Sinobacterium norvegicum: one gene and its partner. Each later gene encodes a partner of the first gene's protein in a complex. Links are inferred from orthologs where the notes say so. Each region holds a gene or a part of one and is shown on either strand. Other genes may lie near its edges. The genes, in order: metK and groL.

Region 1 (6,458 bases):
CGCGGTCAACCCAATCTTGGATAAGGCGCAGCAACTCAGCCAACAAGCCAATGGGCCGGTTAATGTTTGGGTGCTGGGTGCTTCCCTCGGTGGCCCTGAGGCAGTGTGTGAATTTTTGGCGGCGCTGCCAGATGATCTGCCGGTTGCTTTTGTCTACGGTCAGCACATCGACCCTCAATTCAATGACACACTGCAGCAAGCTGTGTCAAAGAAGACGACGATGTCTACCAAGGTATTGGCTTCGGGGGATGTCCTCAGGCACGGGGAGATAGGCTTGATGCCGGTCGAGCAGCGATTAAAATTGTTGCCACTGGGACAGGTTATCGTTCTCGATGAACCTTGGCCGGGTCCGTTTTCGCCGTCGATCGATTGCCTGGTCAGTCAAACGGCGGAGTTGTATGGTACTGCCAGCGGCTGTATTATTTTTAGCGGTATGGGTGATGACGGTGCCAAGGGCTGTGAGGTAATGCAAAGCTCCGGTGGCACGGTCTGGATACAAAGTTTTGATAGCTGTGCCAACAGCGCCATGCCGGAGGCGGCGTTGGCGGTGACCAACAGCGCCTTTGTCGCGCCGCCAACACAATTGGCCGAAGCCTTTGCGCAGCAGTTTAGCCGACAGTAAACGGTTATCTGGCACTGATTACAGTCATCAAAAGCGGTTAAGTTTATTAACGCAGTTGTAAAAGAATTAGGTTAGAAAATATGAAAAAGGCAATACAAAGCCCGCAGGCGGCGTCTGAATTAGCAATACTGATGATCCCCGTGCAGGGGAAAAACCTGGTCTTGCCCAACGTTACCGTTGCCGAGATCATCAGCCGGCAAGCCACCGATGTCGGTGACGATGTGCCGACGTGGTACGTCGGCCAGATGCAATGGCGTAACTTGTCCGTGCCGGTGATTTCCTACGAGGCGATTAACGATGAGCCCTTCGTTGGCGATGAGAATCAGCGTCATATCGCAGTGGTTAACGGCACCGACAGCGACATTCCGTTCTGGGCTGTTTTGACAGAGGGCACGCCGAAGCTGCTTCGCCTGACGGAGGAGCAGGTGGTTGCCAGCAGCGAGGTGATTGGTGGTCCGGCGGAGGCACAGCGCGTTATCGTCAATGACGAAGCGGCTATTATTCCTGATTTAAACTTTATCGAAGATAAGATAGCAACGTTGTTAGCCGAGTTGAAGCTGGCCACTGCCTAGTGTATCTATCAGCAGAGGCTTAGAAGTCGCCCCAGCGGTACTGTAAAATACTCAGCGCTGTCAGTGGCGCCGTCTCTGTTCGTAGCACTCTTGGCCCCAGTGTCAGTGCGGCAAAACCGTGTTGTTCGGCCAGTTGGATCTCAGCCTCACTCAAGCCCCCCTCGGGGCCAATTAACAGTGCCACCTCGGTCGGTTGCTCCGCCGCCAAGCCCTGATCACTGCGATGATGCAGAACCAGCTTAACCTCATAATCTGCCTGTTGAACCCAGTTCTCTAATGCCTGTGCCGGGTGCAATATTGGCAGGGTATTACGCTGGCATTGCTCACAGGCGGAGATAATAATTTTTTGCCAGGCCTGTTGTTTTTTCTCCAGTCGCTCGCCGCTCAGCTTGACCTCGCTGCGCTCACTGAATAGTGGGTAAATCTCATGGACGCCGAGTTCGGTGGCCTTTTGCAGTACCCAGTCGAAACGGTCGCCCTTGGACAGTGCTATCGCCAACACTGTTTTCAGCGGGCTTTGGTTGTCTTGCTGGCTGACAATATCGGTCTGCACAGTCACCGCTTGTTTGCTGATGGCAACAATTGTCGCATCGACCTGCTGGCCACGGCCATTAAAAACGATGATGTGATAGCCGGCTTTAAAACGCAAAACCTTGGCCAAATGATGGCTGGCACTCGCATCGAGGGTCAGTGATTGTTGGTCAGCGAGATCGATGGAGCAGAAAATACGGGGGATGCGCATAGAGTCACTCAACAGAGCCGCCGAGGTTATCGGCGGCGATGGTGTCAGCGGTTGATGCCGAGGTTGGTCCAAATGGCCTGGGTCGGCTCGACCTGGTTCATGGTATAGAAGTGTATACCAGGAGCGCCACCGGCTAATAGTTGCTCGCTTAAACGACTGATAAATTCGACGCCAAATTCAGCAATACCAGCACTGTCATCACTCATGCCTTCGATTTTTTGTTTTAACCAGCGCGGGATGTCGGCACCACAGTTGGCCGAGAAACGACACAGGTTGGCAAAGTTGGTAATCGGCATAACACCAGCATAAACCGGGTTAGTAATACCTGCCTTGGTGCACTCTTCCATAAAGTGGAAATAGGAATCGGGATTAAAAAAGTACTGAGTGATGGCGCTGTTGGCGCCGCAGTCGAATTTTTGCTTTAAGAACTGCACGTCACTCTGGTAGCTTTTCGCCTCGGGGTGAATTTCCGGGTAGGCCGCCACTTCAATTTCGAAGTGGTCGCCACTGTGCTTTCGGATGAACTCAACCAGTTCGTTGGCGTAAACCATGCGGGCAATACCCATGCCGGATGGGATGTCGCCACGCAATGCCACCAGACGCTTAACATCGAGTTCGCGATAGGTGTCGAGCAGTTCGATCATTTCTTCTTCACTGTCACCACCAAAAGAAAGGTGGGGGGCGACGTCGATGCCCTCGGCACGCATTTCTTTGATCACGCCAATGGTATTGTCACGGGTAGAGCCACCGGCACCGTAAGTCACCGAGTAAAAATCGGGTTTTAGCGTATTGAGTTGCTCGCGAACAAGGCGCAGCTTTTCAATGCCGACAGGTGTCTTGGGAGGAAAAAACTCAAAACTGAATCGCTTAGTCATGGTGGTGCTCTTCGCTTGTGTCGAATTGGCTAACGGCGTGGTCATTATTGTAGGCGCAGTTTAGCACTCGTTGTGAATCTAACATCTAGGTATTCGACTCGGTGCCGCAGCACGGCACCGAGGTTTCGCTTCAGCCTAATACTGGATTAGTACTTGTAGCTGTCTGGCTTGAACGGACCATCGACATCAACATTGATGTAGTCGGCCTGGGTCTTAGTCAGCTTGGTCAATACGCCGGCGAAGCCTGCAACCATATCGGCGGCAACTTCTTCGTCCAGCTTCTTGGGCAGTACTTCAACGGTCAGCATCTCGGCCTGAGTGCCAGCGTCTTGGTCGGCGAACTTAAGATCCCAAAGGTGGATCTGAGCCAGGACCTGGTTGGCGAAAGAGCCATCCATGATACGGCTTGGGTGACCCGTGGCGTTGCCTAGGTTAACCAGACGACCTTCAGACAGCAGCAACAGGTGATCGTTGCTGGCCTTGTCACGGTATACCTTGTGAACCTGAGGCTTCACCTCGTCCCATTCCCAGTTCGCACGCATGAAGGCGGTGTCGATTTCGTTATCGAAGTGACCGATGTTACAAACAACGGCGCCATTCTTTAACGATTGCAGCATCTGCGCATCACAGACGTTGGTGTTACCGGTGGTGGTGACGATAAGGTCGGTAGAACCGAGCAACGTCTTGTTAATGCCTTCCAGGGTACCGGTGTTAACGCCGTCGATATAGGGAGAGCAAACTTCGAAGCCGTCCATACAAGCCTGCATGGCACAGATGGGATCGACCTCGGCAACGCGAACAATCATGCCTTCCTGAGACAGTGACTGAGCAGAACCCTTGCCGACATCGCCGTAACCGACAACCAGTGCTTTCTTGCCGGCCAGCAGGTGGTCGGTGCCGCGCTTAATGGCATCGTTCAGTGAGTGACGACAGCCGTACTTGTTGTCGTTCTTTGATTTGGTAACAGAGTCGTTAACGTTGATAGCAGGCACCTTAAGCGTGCCGTTTTCCAGCATCTCAAGCAGACGGTGAACACCGGTGGTGGTTTCTTCGGTAATACCGTGTACGTCGTTGAGGACTTCAGGGTACTTGTCGTGCAACATCAGGGTAAGATCGCCGCCGTCATCGAGAACCATGTTGGCGTCCCAAGGCGAGCCGTCTTTCAGAATGGTCTGCTCGATACACCAAGAAGACTCTTCTTCGGTCTGGCCTTTCCAAGCGTAGACAGCGACGCCGGCATCGGCGATGGCAGCGGCAGCCTGATCCTGAGTAGAGAAGATGTTGCATGAAGACCAGCGAACTTCGGCGCCAAGGGCAACCAGGGTTTCGATCAACACGGCGGTCTGAATCGTCATGTGGATACAGCCAAGAATCTTGGCATTGGCCAATGGCTGGCTGGCGGCATATTTGGTGCGCAGTGCCATCAGTGCCGGCATTTCAGTTTCGGCGATTTCGATTTCTTTACGGCCCCAGCCAGCGAGGCTGATATCGGCAACTTTATAGTCGGTGCTCATGATAGAGGTTCCTTTAACATTTAAGAGGCGGCACCCACGGATGGTGAGCGCTGCAAAAAATTAATTACTTACCCAACGCAGCCTTAAGCGCGTCGACTTTGTCGGTTTTTTCCCAGGTGAAGGCAGTAAAAGTGTCAGACTTGGTAACAGTCTTACCGTTTTCACGCTCTTCCCAGGTATAGGTGTGTTCGAAGGGCTCGCGGCCGAAGTGACCATAGGCTGCGGTTAGCTGATACATTGGGTGCAGCAGATCGAGCACCTTGGTAATCGCGTATGGGCGCAGGTCGAAAACCTTGCGGATGGCAATAATCAACTCATCATCACTGACCACGCCGGTACCGAAGGTGTTGACCGAGATCGATGTTGGTTCGGCGACACCGATGGCGTAGGAAACCTGCAGTTCGCAACGATCGGCAAGGCCTGCGGCAACGACGTTCTTGGCGACGTAACGACCAGCGTAGGCCGCTGAACGATCAACCTTTGAGGGGTCTTTGCCAGAGAATGCGCCGCCGCCGTGACGAGCGGCACCGCCGTAGGTGTCAACGATGATTTTACGGCCGGTTAGGCCGCAATCGCCAACAGGACCACCGATGATGAATACACCGGTGGGGTTGATGTGGTACTGAGTGCCTTCATGCAGTAATTCAGCGGGCAGTACAGGCTTGATAATATCGTCCAAGATTGCCGTGCGCAGGTTTTCTAAACTGATGCTGGGGTCGTGTTGAGTAGAGAGCACGACCGCGTCGATGGCAACCGGCTTGCCGTCTTCATAGCGCAGTGTCACCTGAGATTTTGCATCGGGACGCAACCACGGCAGCACGCCTTCTTTACGCAGCTTGGCCTGACGCTCGACGAGGCGGTGAGAGTAGTAAACAGCCGCCGGCATCAGTGTGTCGGTTTCATTGGTGGCATAGCCGAACATCAAACCCTGGTCACCGGCACCTTGATCTTCCGGCTTTGAACGGTCAACACCCTGAGCAATGTCGACAGACTGCTTGCCGATGGCGTTGATCACGGCACAGCTGGCGCCGTCGTAGCCCACGTCGGAGGAATTGTAGCCGATGCCGGTAATGACATCGCGGACAGTATCTTCTAAATCGACATAGCAGTTGGTGGTGAGTTCACCGGCAACCACGGCCATACCTGTTTTAGTCAGAGTTTCGACGGCAACGCGGGCGTAGGGGTCGCGGGCGATAATCGAATCTAGAATGGCATCTGAGATCTGGTCGGCCAATTTATCGGGGTGACCTTCAGAGACTGACTCTGAGGTAAACGTGCTGTATTCAGACATAGTAGGGGCTCTTAGTAATCTTATTTGTAATCAACAGCGCGCTGTCGCTGCCGGTGATGGTTTGTAAAACTGTCGTACTTGAATGCGGAAGCCGTTGCGCAGTGACAGATAGATGTTTTGTCCATCTAACAAGCCCACCTGGCTGGCCCAGTCGGTTAAGTCGCTCGGCTCGAAACCGAGCCATAAATCGCCACAGGACTCCTTTGCCCACACCTGATCGTGGTTGCAGAGGTCGGTGACAATGAGTGAGGCACCGGGGCGCATCACGCTGGCAATATCGCTGAAGATATCCGCCGGTGAAGGGGTGTGGTGCAGCACCATATTCATGACAACGCAGTCGACGGCGAGTTGCTGCTCACGAGCCGTGGCCGTGTCGCCATTAATGAATTCGATATTGTTAAGTTGTTGGCCATCGGTCAATTGACGGGCGGTGTTGAGCATCGACGCACTGTTGTCGAGGGCGATGACCGAGGAGAAGCGCTTGCTCAGCTCGGGTAAAAATTCGCCGGCGCCGGGGCCAACTTCCAGGGCCAGTTGGTCACTTTGCAGCGGCAGGCTGGAAACGAGCTGGCGGACGCTGTCTTGATAGTGTTGGTAGTGGGCAATCAAATCCTGTTGCTCACGGAATTTTTCGCTGTTCTGATCAAAGAACTGACGGCTGCTAAGGCTGCGTTCCTGGCGAATTTGATCAATGCCCTGCTGTCTTTGAGCATCGATAACCAGGTGGTCGATATCGCTGAATAACTGCTGCTGTAATAGTTGCAACGAGGCGCGGGCGCCGGGTGCCTGGCGACGGTAATAAATCGAATTACCCTCGCGGCGTTTATCCACAAGCTCAGCCT
Region 2 (6,462 bases), on another replicon or contig:
GCCAAAATCACCATTGTCCCGACCCTGCTGTAAGATCTCGGCGATAAAAGCCGTCTCATGGTGATCGAGGCGTTTGATCGCCGTTACCATCTCGTCGGGCAATACCGTGATATCACTTTGCAAACTACTCAATGGGCAGATTTTTCCCTCGTCGGCGACATATTGCTGCAACCGAGCAAGATAATGACGCAGCTTATCCAGCGCACCACCCTGCATACTGCGTACCTGTCGATATTGGTGCTCATGCCACTGTTGAATCGCCTCACACAGCGCCACGCCCAAATCAGATTTCTTGGGGAAGTGGTGATGAATACTCGCCTTGGTAATACCCAGTTGGCGGGACAGGTCTTGATAGCTGAAATTCTCGAAGCCATGGGTCTGTAGAAGATCGATGCCGAGTTCAACTATCTGCTGTTTGCGGTTGTGAGGTCTGGTTTGCATGAAGAGAATCCTAACTTACCTGCAGGTAGGTTAGCAACAAGTAATCACCGTCAACTCGCAATTAACGACGAAACACCAGCATCAAGTTGTTCGCCGGCATGGTGTGACGGGCGATCAGAGTAAGGTTATTCACCGCCGCCAGCGTGGTAATATCGCCGATATCCTTGATGCCTGCCTGCGGGTTAACCGAGGTTTTCAGCCACTGATCCAACCCCCGATTTCCCTCGCTGGTGTATTGATGCCCCTGGTTAAACGGGCCATAAATCATCAGCAGGCCTTTCACCGGCAAACGCTGGCCGGCCTGGGCAAACAAATTATCGACACTGGCCTGCGACACAAAGTGCACGGTGTTGGCGGTAAAGATATTGTCCGCCGCCACCTGCGGCCAGGGCTGGTCGAGATCGAGGATTAGCGGTGGCAGTATATTATCGAGCCCGGCATCCCGACGCCACAGATCGATACCGGCAATATTGCCGGCCAGCTCCGTCGGCTGCCACTGCAACTGTGGCAGGCGCTCGGCACAGTAAACCGCATGCTGCCCGGTGCCACTGCCGATTTCTAATAAGCAGCGCTGATCACCAAGATACTGCTGCAAAATCTCGGCAATCGGCTGCTGGTTACGCAGGCAGGCTTCGGCGACGGGTTTGTTGACCATGGGGGATCTCTTGCTGGTAAATAAAGCCCTAATATATCACCTCAGCTGCGCCCGCCGATACCACAACCAAGCGATGCCGAATCATCACTTCGCGTGTCACTCCAAACGCCACTCCGTCAGTCACACCGCTCTCCTGTCGCTGCGCTTTTTACAGTCGAGAGCAATGATCGACTGCGCGGCCTGGGTTGCGCACAGTATTTTGGATACTCGATTAGTCTCTTGGATAGCGTCGGGGGGCAACCACTGCATATAGACACAGTAAAAGTAGTAATATTGGCCCTGTTCTCCGTATAACGCCGAGAAGACGGAATACCTTGAAATGACAGTGAGATAAGGGCATAAACGGATATATACAAATGGCAGGTTATACCGATTAGTCAGTGGAATAAGCGTTATATGAACGCTAGAGTTTAGCTATGCATTCTAAAGAAGTTCTTGAGTTATTCGTTGTCAAAGCAGAAAAGCTTATTGCTAGCTCATTGTCGAAAAAAATGCAGAAAGAGCATAAGGTCACAATAGGCTCTGAAATAATAGACTACATAGGCCCAACTGAAGAAGAGCTTGATGCATTTCTTTTGACGCATAGATTATTCTTTCAAAAAAACGAGAACTTCCGAGTCAACAATTTACATTCTCATTTCAAAAAATTTGGGGCGGACGAAACTAAGCTGGAAAACTTAATAGAGATTCAGGCGTGGATTAAAAAGTATTGGAATTCTGACTCATCACTTATTTACAATGGTGAAATAATGTCCAACTGGGATATTTATCAAGGTTTTCTTTATGGTGATCTTGCGCATACAAATAATCCAGAAAATCGTAAAAAATTTATAGCATGGAATAAAAGTACAATTTCAAAAGAGTTATCATATTTTGACTTCCGCGACATTTTGGGAAAGACTCTTATGGTTATTGCACAACTTAAATACTTAACTGAAAGTGTTCTTTCGAAGTGAAGGCATATAACAAGCGACTGCACATGACCTCAGGCAGGTCAGGCGGGCGTTACCAATTTTTGGAGTTCGAGTTTGTTTAACGTAATCGAAAATGTAGTTTCTGTTGATGATTTCCTTCGGTTAAGGGATATTTCAGGGTTAACCCCACGCCCTTATGATGCGGCAAAACGAGCTTTGCCAAACAGCCTTTTTGGTGTTCATATTACGATTGATAATCAAACTGTAGGTATGGGGCGCGTCGTTGGTGATGGTGCACTGAATTTTGAAGTTGTGGATGTTGCTGTAGAGCCTAGCTATCAGGGAAAAGGACTTGGTCGAATGATAATGCAGAGTATTATGGATTACCTAGATCGTGATGCACCCAAGGGAGCATATATAACGTTAATGGCTGATGTGCCAGCGTTATACGAGAAATTTGGTTTTGAACTAAGTCGGCCTGAAAGTGAAGGAATGTATATAATCAAATAAACGGCTAACAAGCCGCGCAGCCCGATCATGGCAGCGGGGCGGAGCGAAGTCAGCGCAAAAACCAGCCACAAAAAAACCCGCTAAAAAGCGGGTTTTTTTCACACTTAATTCAGTGCTGGGATTACATCATGCCTGGCATGCCACCCATGCCACCCATGCCGCCCATGTCTGGCATACCGCCAGCACCAGCTTCAGATGGTTCATCAGCCACCATGCACTCGGTGGTAATCATCAGGCCAGCAACCGAACCCGCGGCCTGCAATGCAGTACGTGTTACCTTGGCTGGATCGAGGATACCCATTTCTAGCATGTTGCCGTAGACACCGGTGCCAGCGTTGTAACCGAAGCTACCTTCGCCGTTAGCCACCTTGTCGAGAACAACAGCAGCTTCGTCACCGGCGTTGGCAACGATCTGACGCAGTGGCGCTTCCATGGCGCGAAGAGCAGCGGCAATACCGTGGTTCTGATCTTCGTTATCACCTTGCAGGCCAGCAATAGCAGCGGCGGCACGCACCAGTGCAACACCACCACCGGCAACAACACCCTCTTCAACAGCAGCGCGGGTTGCGTGTAGTGCATCTTCAACACGGGCTTTCTTTTCTTTCATTTCGATTTCGGTGGCAGCGCCAACCTTGATCACAGCAACACCACCGGCCAGCTTGGCAACACGCTCTTGCAGCTTTTCGCGGTCGTAGTCAGAAGTGGTCGCTTCGATTTGTACGCGGACTTCGTTAACACGGGCAGTAATGGCAGCAGCATCGCCAGCGCCATCAACAATGACAGTATTTTCTTTGTCCATGGTCACACGCTTAGCTTGACCCAGTACTTCCAGGCCAGCCTGCTCAAGGTCAAGACCAATCTCTTCAGAGATCACAGTACCACCGGTTAGGATGGCGATGTCTTGCAACATGGCCTTGCGACGGTCACCGAAACCCGGTGCCTTACAAGCTGCAACTTTTACGATGCCGCGCATGTTGTTAACCACCAATGTTGCCAGCGCTTCGCCTTCAACATCTTCAGCAACAATAACCAGCGGACGTGAAGTCTTGGCAACCTGCTCAAGAATCGGTAGCAACTCACGGATGTTTGAGATTTTCTTGTCAACCAATAGGATGAACGGGCTTTCAGCCTCGGCGCTCATGCTCTCTTGGTTGTTGATGAAGTAAGGTGATAGGTAGCCGCGATCGAACTGCATACCTTCAACAACGTCGAGTTCGTTCTCTAGGCCGTTACCTTCTTCAACGGTGATAACACCTTCTTTACCTACCTTACCCATGGCTTCGGCGATGATTTCACCGACGTGGGTATCGCTGTTAGCAGAGATAGTACCAACCTGAGCAATAGCACCGGTATCAGCACAGGGCTCTGCAGAGGCTTTGATTTGTTCAACAGCAGCGGCAACGGCTTTGTCGATACCGCGTTTAAGATCCATTGGGTTCATGCCGGCAGCAACTGACTTCAAGCCTTCGTTCACAATCGCCTGAGTCAATACAGTCGCTGTGGTAGTACCGTCACCGGCAACATCAGAGGCCTGAGAAGCAACAGACTTAACCATCTGTGCACCCATGTTTTCGAACTTATCAGCCAGTTCGATTTCCTTGGCCACAGAGACACCGTCTTTAGTGACGGTAGGGGCGCCGAAGGCTTTGTCTAATACAACGTTACGGCCCTTTGGCCCCAAGGTTGTCTTTACGGCGTTAGCCAGGATGTTTACGCCGTCTAGCATCTTCTGACGAGCGTCGTCACCGAATAATACTTCTTTAGCCATGATCAAATTCCTTAAAACTGTAGATTAAAACGCTCGGCAAAAAGGCAACATCGTTGCGGCCCAGCGTGGGTCAATAAATTAAGCTTCGATAACCGCAAAGATATCAGCTTCGCTCATAATGATTAGCTCTTCGCCTTCGATGGTGATGGCATTGCCGGTGTAAGGACCGAAAACAACCACATCGCCTACATTCAAGGCTACAGCGCGGACTTCACCGCTGTCGAGTAAGGCACCACTACCCACGGCAACAACCTCACCTTGGTTTGGCTTTTCTTTCGCTGAACCCGGAAGCACGATACCGCCTGCAGATAAAGCTTCCTCTTCCTTGCGACGAACTACGATACGGTCGTGTAATGGACGAAGTTTCATTGATTATATCTCCAAAGATATGTTGATGAAGGCTACTGCCTGATCATTGTTACTATTTTAGGGGCTAGCAGCCCCACACAGGGCTGCTCAATATTTATGGATAAGTATATGGAGGGGGGAAACCGCAATTTCAACGGCTGGCGACAAAAAAAATGTGTTTTTTGCCACCACGATCGCCGGGGCGATTATTTCTCTCGACGAAAATCACCCTCGATAACATCGTGATCATGATCGTCGCGGTCAAGCGGGGATGCGTTGGCGTCAAATGGCCCGGTTTGATGGTTGAAGCTCTGGCTCTGCCCTTGCATATACACGGTACCGCCAGCGGCGACCATTCGTTTCATCATCATCGCCATAATAGGGCGACGAATGCCGGGAATTAAACAGCTAAAACCAATAAAATCAGTGACAAAACCCGGTGTCAGCAACAGCGCGCCACCGACGGCAATGGCGATGCCCTCGGCCATTTCCTTGGCTGGCAGCTGACCACTCTGCATTTTATGGTTGGCCCTGGCCAGGGTCGAGATACCCTCTTTACGTAGCAGCCAAGAACCGATGACGGCCGTCAGCAAGACCAAACCGATGGTTGGTAGGGCGCCGATAATACCGCCGACCTTAATCAATAAGAACATCTCAATCACGGGAACGACGATAAACATCAGAAATAAAGCGCGCATATAAAAGCCTCAACGTGGTGATACGGCCAAATCAATTTGGCGATAACAATAATATGATGACACTAGCAGAGGGTTTCAAGCCCCGCTATGAGCAGTAACCCCTATCTGAGTCGCCGTGCTTGTCGCTAATCGTCGCCGTCAGCACCAATGCGATCCAAACACGGCAGAGCATTATCTCCGTCGCGTTTTGCCTTTTTTCGTCAAATACGGCAGAATTCACGCCAAAATAACAGCGCTATCGCGCAGTGACAATTGTTATCCCCCTAACCTAACAACAGGTAACCCCATGGATTTACAAGATAAAGTGATTGCTATTACCGGCGGCGGACAAGGTCTCGGCCGCTCAATGGCTGTCAGCCTTGCTGGCCGGGGTGCTAAAATCGCCCTGATCGACCTCAACCAAGAGCGCCTAGATGAGTCGATTCAACTGTGTAAAGATGCCGGTGGTGATGCCTGCGCCTATATTGCCAATATTGCCGATGAAGATCAGGTAATCTCTGCCTTCGATAACATCGTCAAAGAAATGGGCAACCTCCACGGCCTGATCAACAACGCTGGTATACTTCGCGACGGCTTAATGGTCAAGGCCAAAGACGGCGAGGTCACCAAGCGTATGAGCCTGGCCGAATGGCAGGCAGTTATCGACGTCAATCTGACCGGCGTCTTCCTCTGCGGTCGCGAGGCGGCGACCAAGATGATCGAGCTTGGCACCAAGGGCTGTATTATTAACATCTCCAGTGTCTCCAAGGCCGGCAACCTCGGCCAGACCAACTACTCCGCCGCCAAGGCCGGTGTGGCTGCCATGGCTGTTACCTGGGCCAAAGAGCTGTCTCGCTACGGCATCCGCGCCGCCGCCATTGCGCCGGGCTTTATCGCCACCGAAATGGTTGCCTCAATGAAGCCGGAAGCACTGGAGAAAATGGCCGCGATGATTCCGATGGGACGCCTGGGCGAGCCAGAAGAAATTGGTAAGACCGCCGCCTATATTCTTGAGAACGACTACTTTACCGGTCGTGTTATTGAGATGGACGGCGGTATTCGTATCTAATAAAGCGCGCGAAAAAAGCCACCGATAAGCAATTATCGGTGGCTTTTTTGTCTGTGGTTCGTGTACCGCCCTACCAGTTG

The links.
Region 2: the proteins of metK (region 1) and groL are in contact, whole or in part, in a cryo-EM structure (PDB 8P4O), measured with the Escherichia coli proteins. The link is inferred for Sinobacterium norvegicum from one-to-one orthologs.

Annotation. Positions count from the first base shown.
Region 1 is NZ_CAKLPX010000004.1:131,981-138,438, reverse strand. Bases 3,504-6,458 are described here. They hold metK (methionine adenosyltransferase), read right to left. Parts: upstream 5,617-6,458; coding sequence 4,390-5,616; downstream 3,504-4,389. Other genes in these bases: L9P87_RS15170 (ArsR/SmtB family transcription factor), read right to left, coding at 5,647-6,458; ahcY (adenosylhomocysteinase), read right to left, coding at 3,504-4,325. Also shown: L9P87_RS15200 (chemotaxis protein CheB), read left to right, coding at 1-622; L9P87_RS15195 (chemotaxis protein CheW), read left to right, coding at 703-1,194; L9P87_RS15190 (16S rRNA (uracil(1498)-N(3))-methyltransferase), read right to left, coding at 1,214-1,936; metF (methylenetetrahydrofolate reductase [NAD(P)H]), read right to left, coding at 1,981-2,811; more of ahcY, read right to left, coding at 2,958-3,503. UniProt on the Escherichia coli protein: Catalyzes the formation of S-adenosylmethionine (AdoMet) from methionine and ATP.
Region 2 is NZ_CAKLPX010000003.1:132,453-138,914, reverse strand. What follows is about bases 1,967-4,925. They hold groL (chaperonin GroEL), read right to left. Parts: upstream 4,292-4,925; coding sequence 2,642-4,291; downstream 1,967-2,641. Other genes in these bases: L9P87_RS12505 (FxsA family protein), read right to left, coding at 4,843-4,925; L9P87_RS12510 (co-chaperone GroES), read right to left, coding at 4,367-4,657; L9P87_RS12520 (GNAT family N-acetyltransferase), read left to right, coding at 2,125-2,520; L9P87_RS12525 (hypothetical protein), read left to right, coding at 1,967-2,052. Also shown: L9P87_RS12535 (TetR/AcrR family transcriptional regulator), read right to left, coding at 1-441; L9P87_RS12530 (DUF938 domain-containing protein), read right to left, coding at 503-1,096; more of L9P87_RS12525, read left to right, coding at 1,513-1,966; more of L9P87_RS12505, read right to left, coding at 4,926-5,334; L9P87_RS12500 (SDR family oxidoreductase), read left to right, coding at 5,621-6,382; L9P87_RS12495 (DUF481 domain-containing protein), read right to left, coding at 6,453-6,462.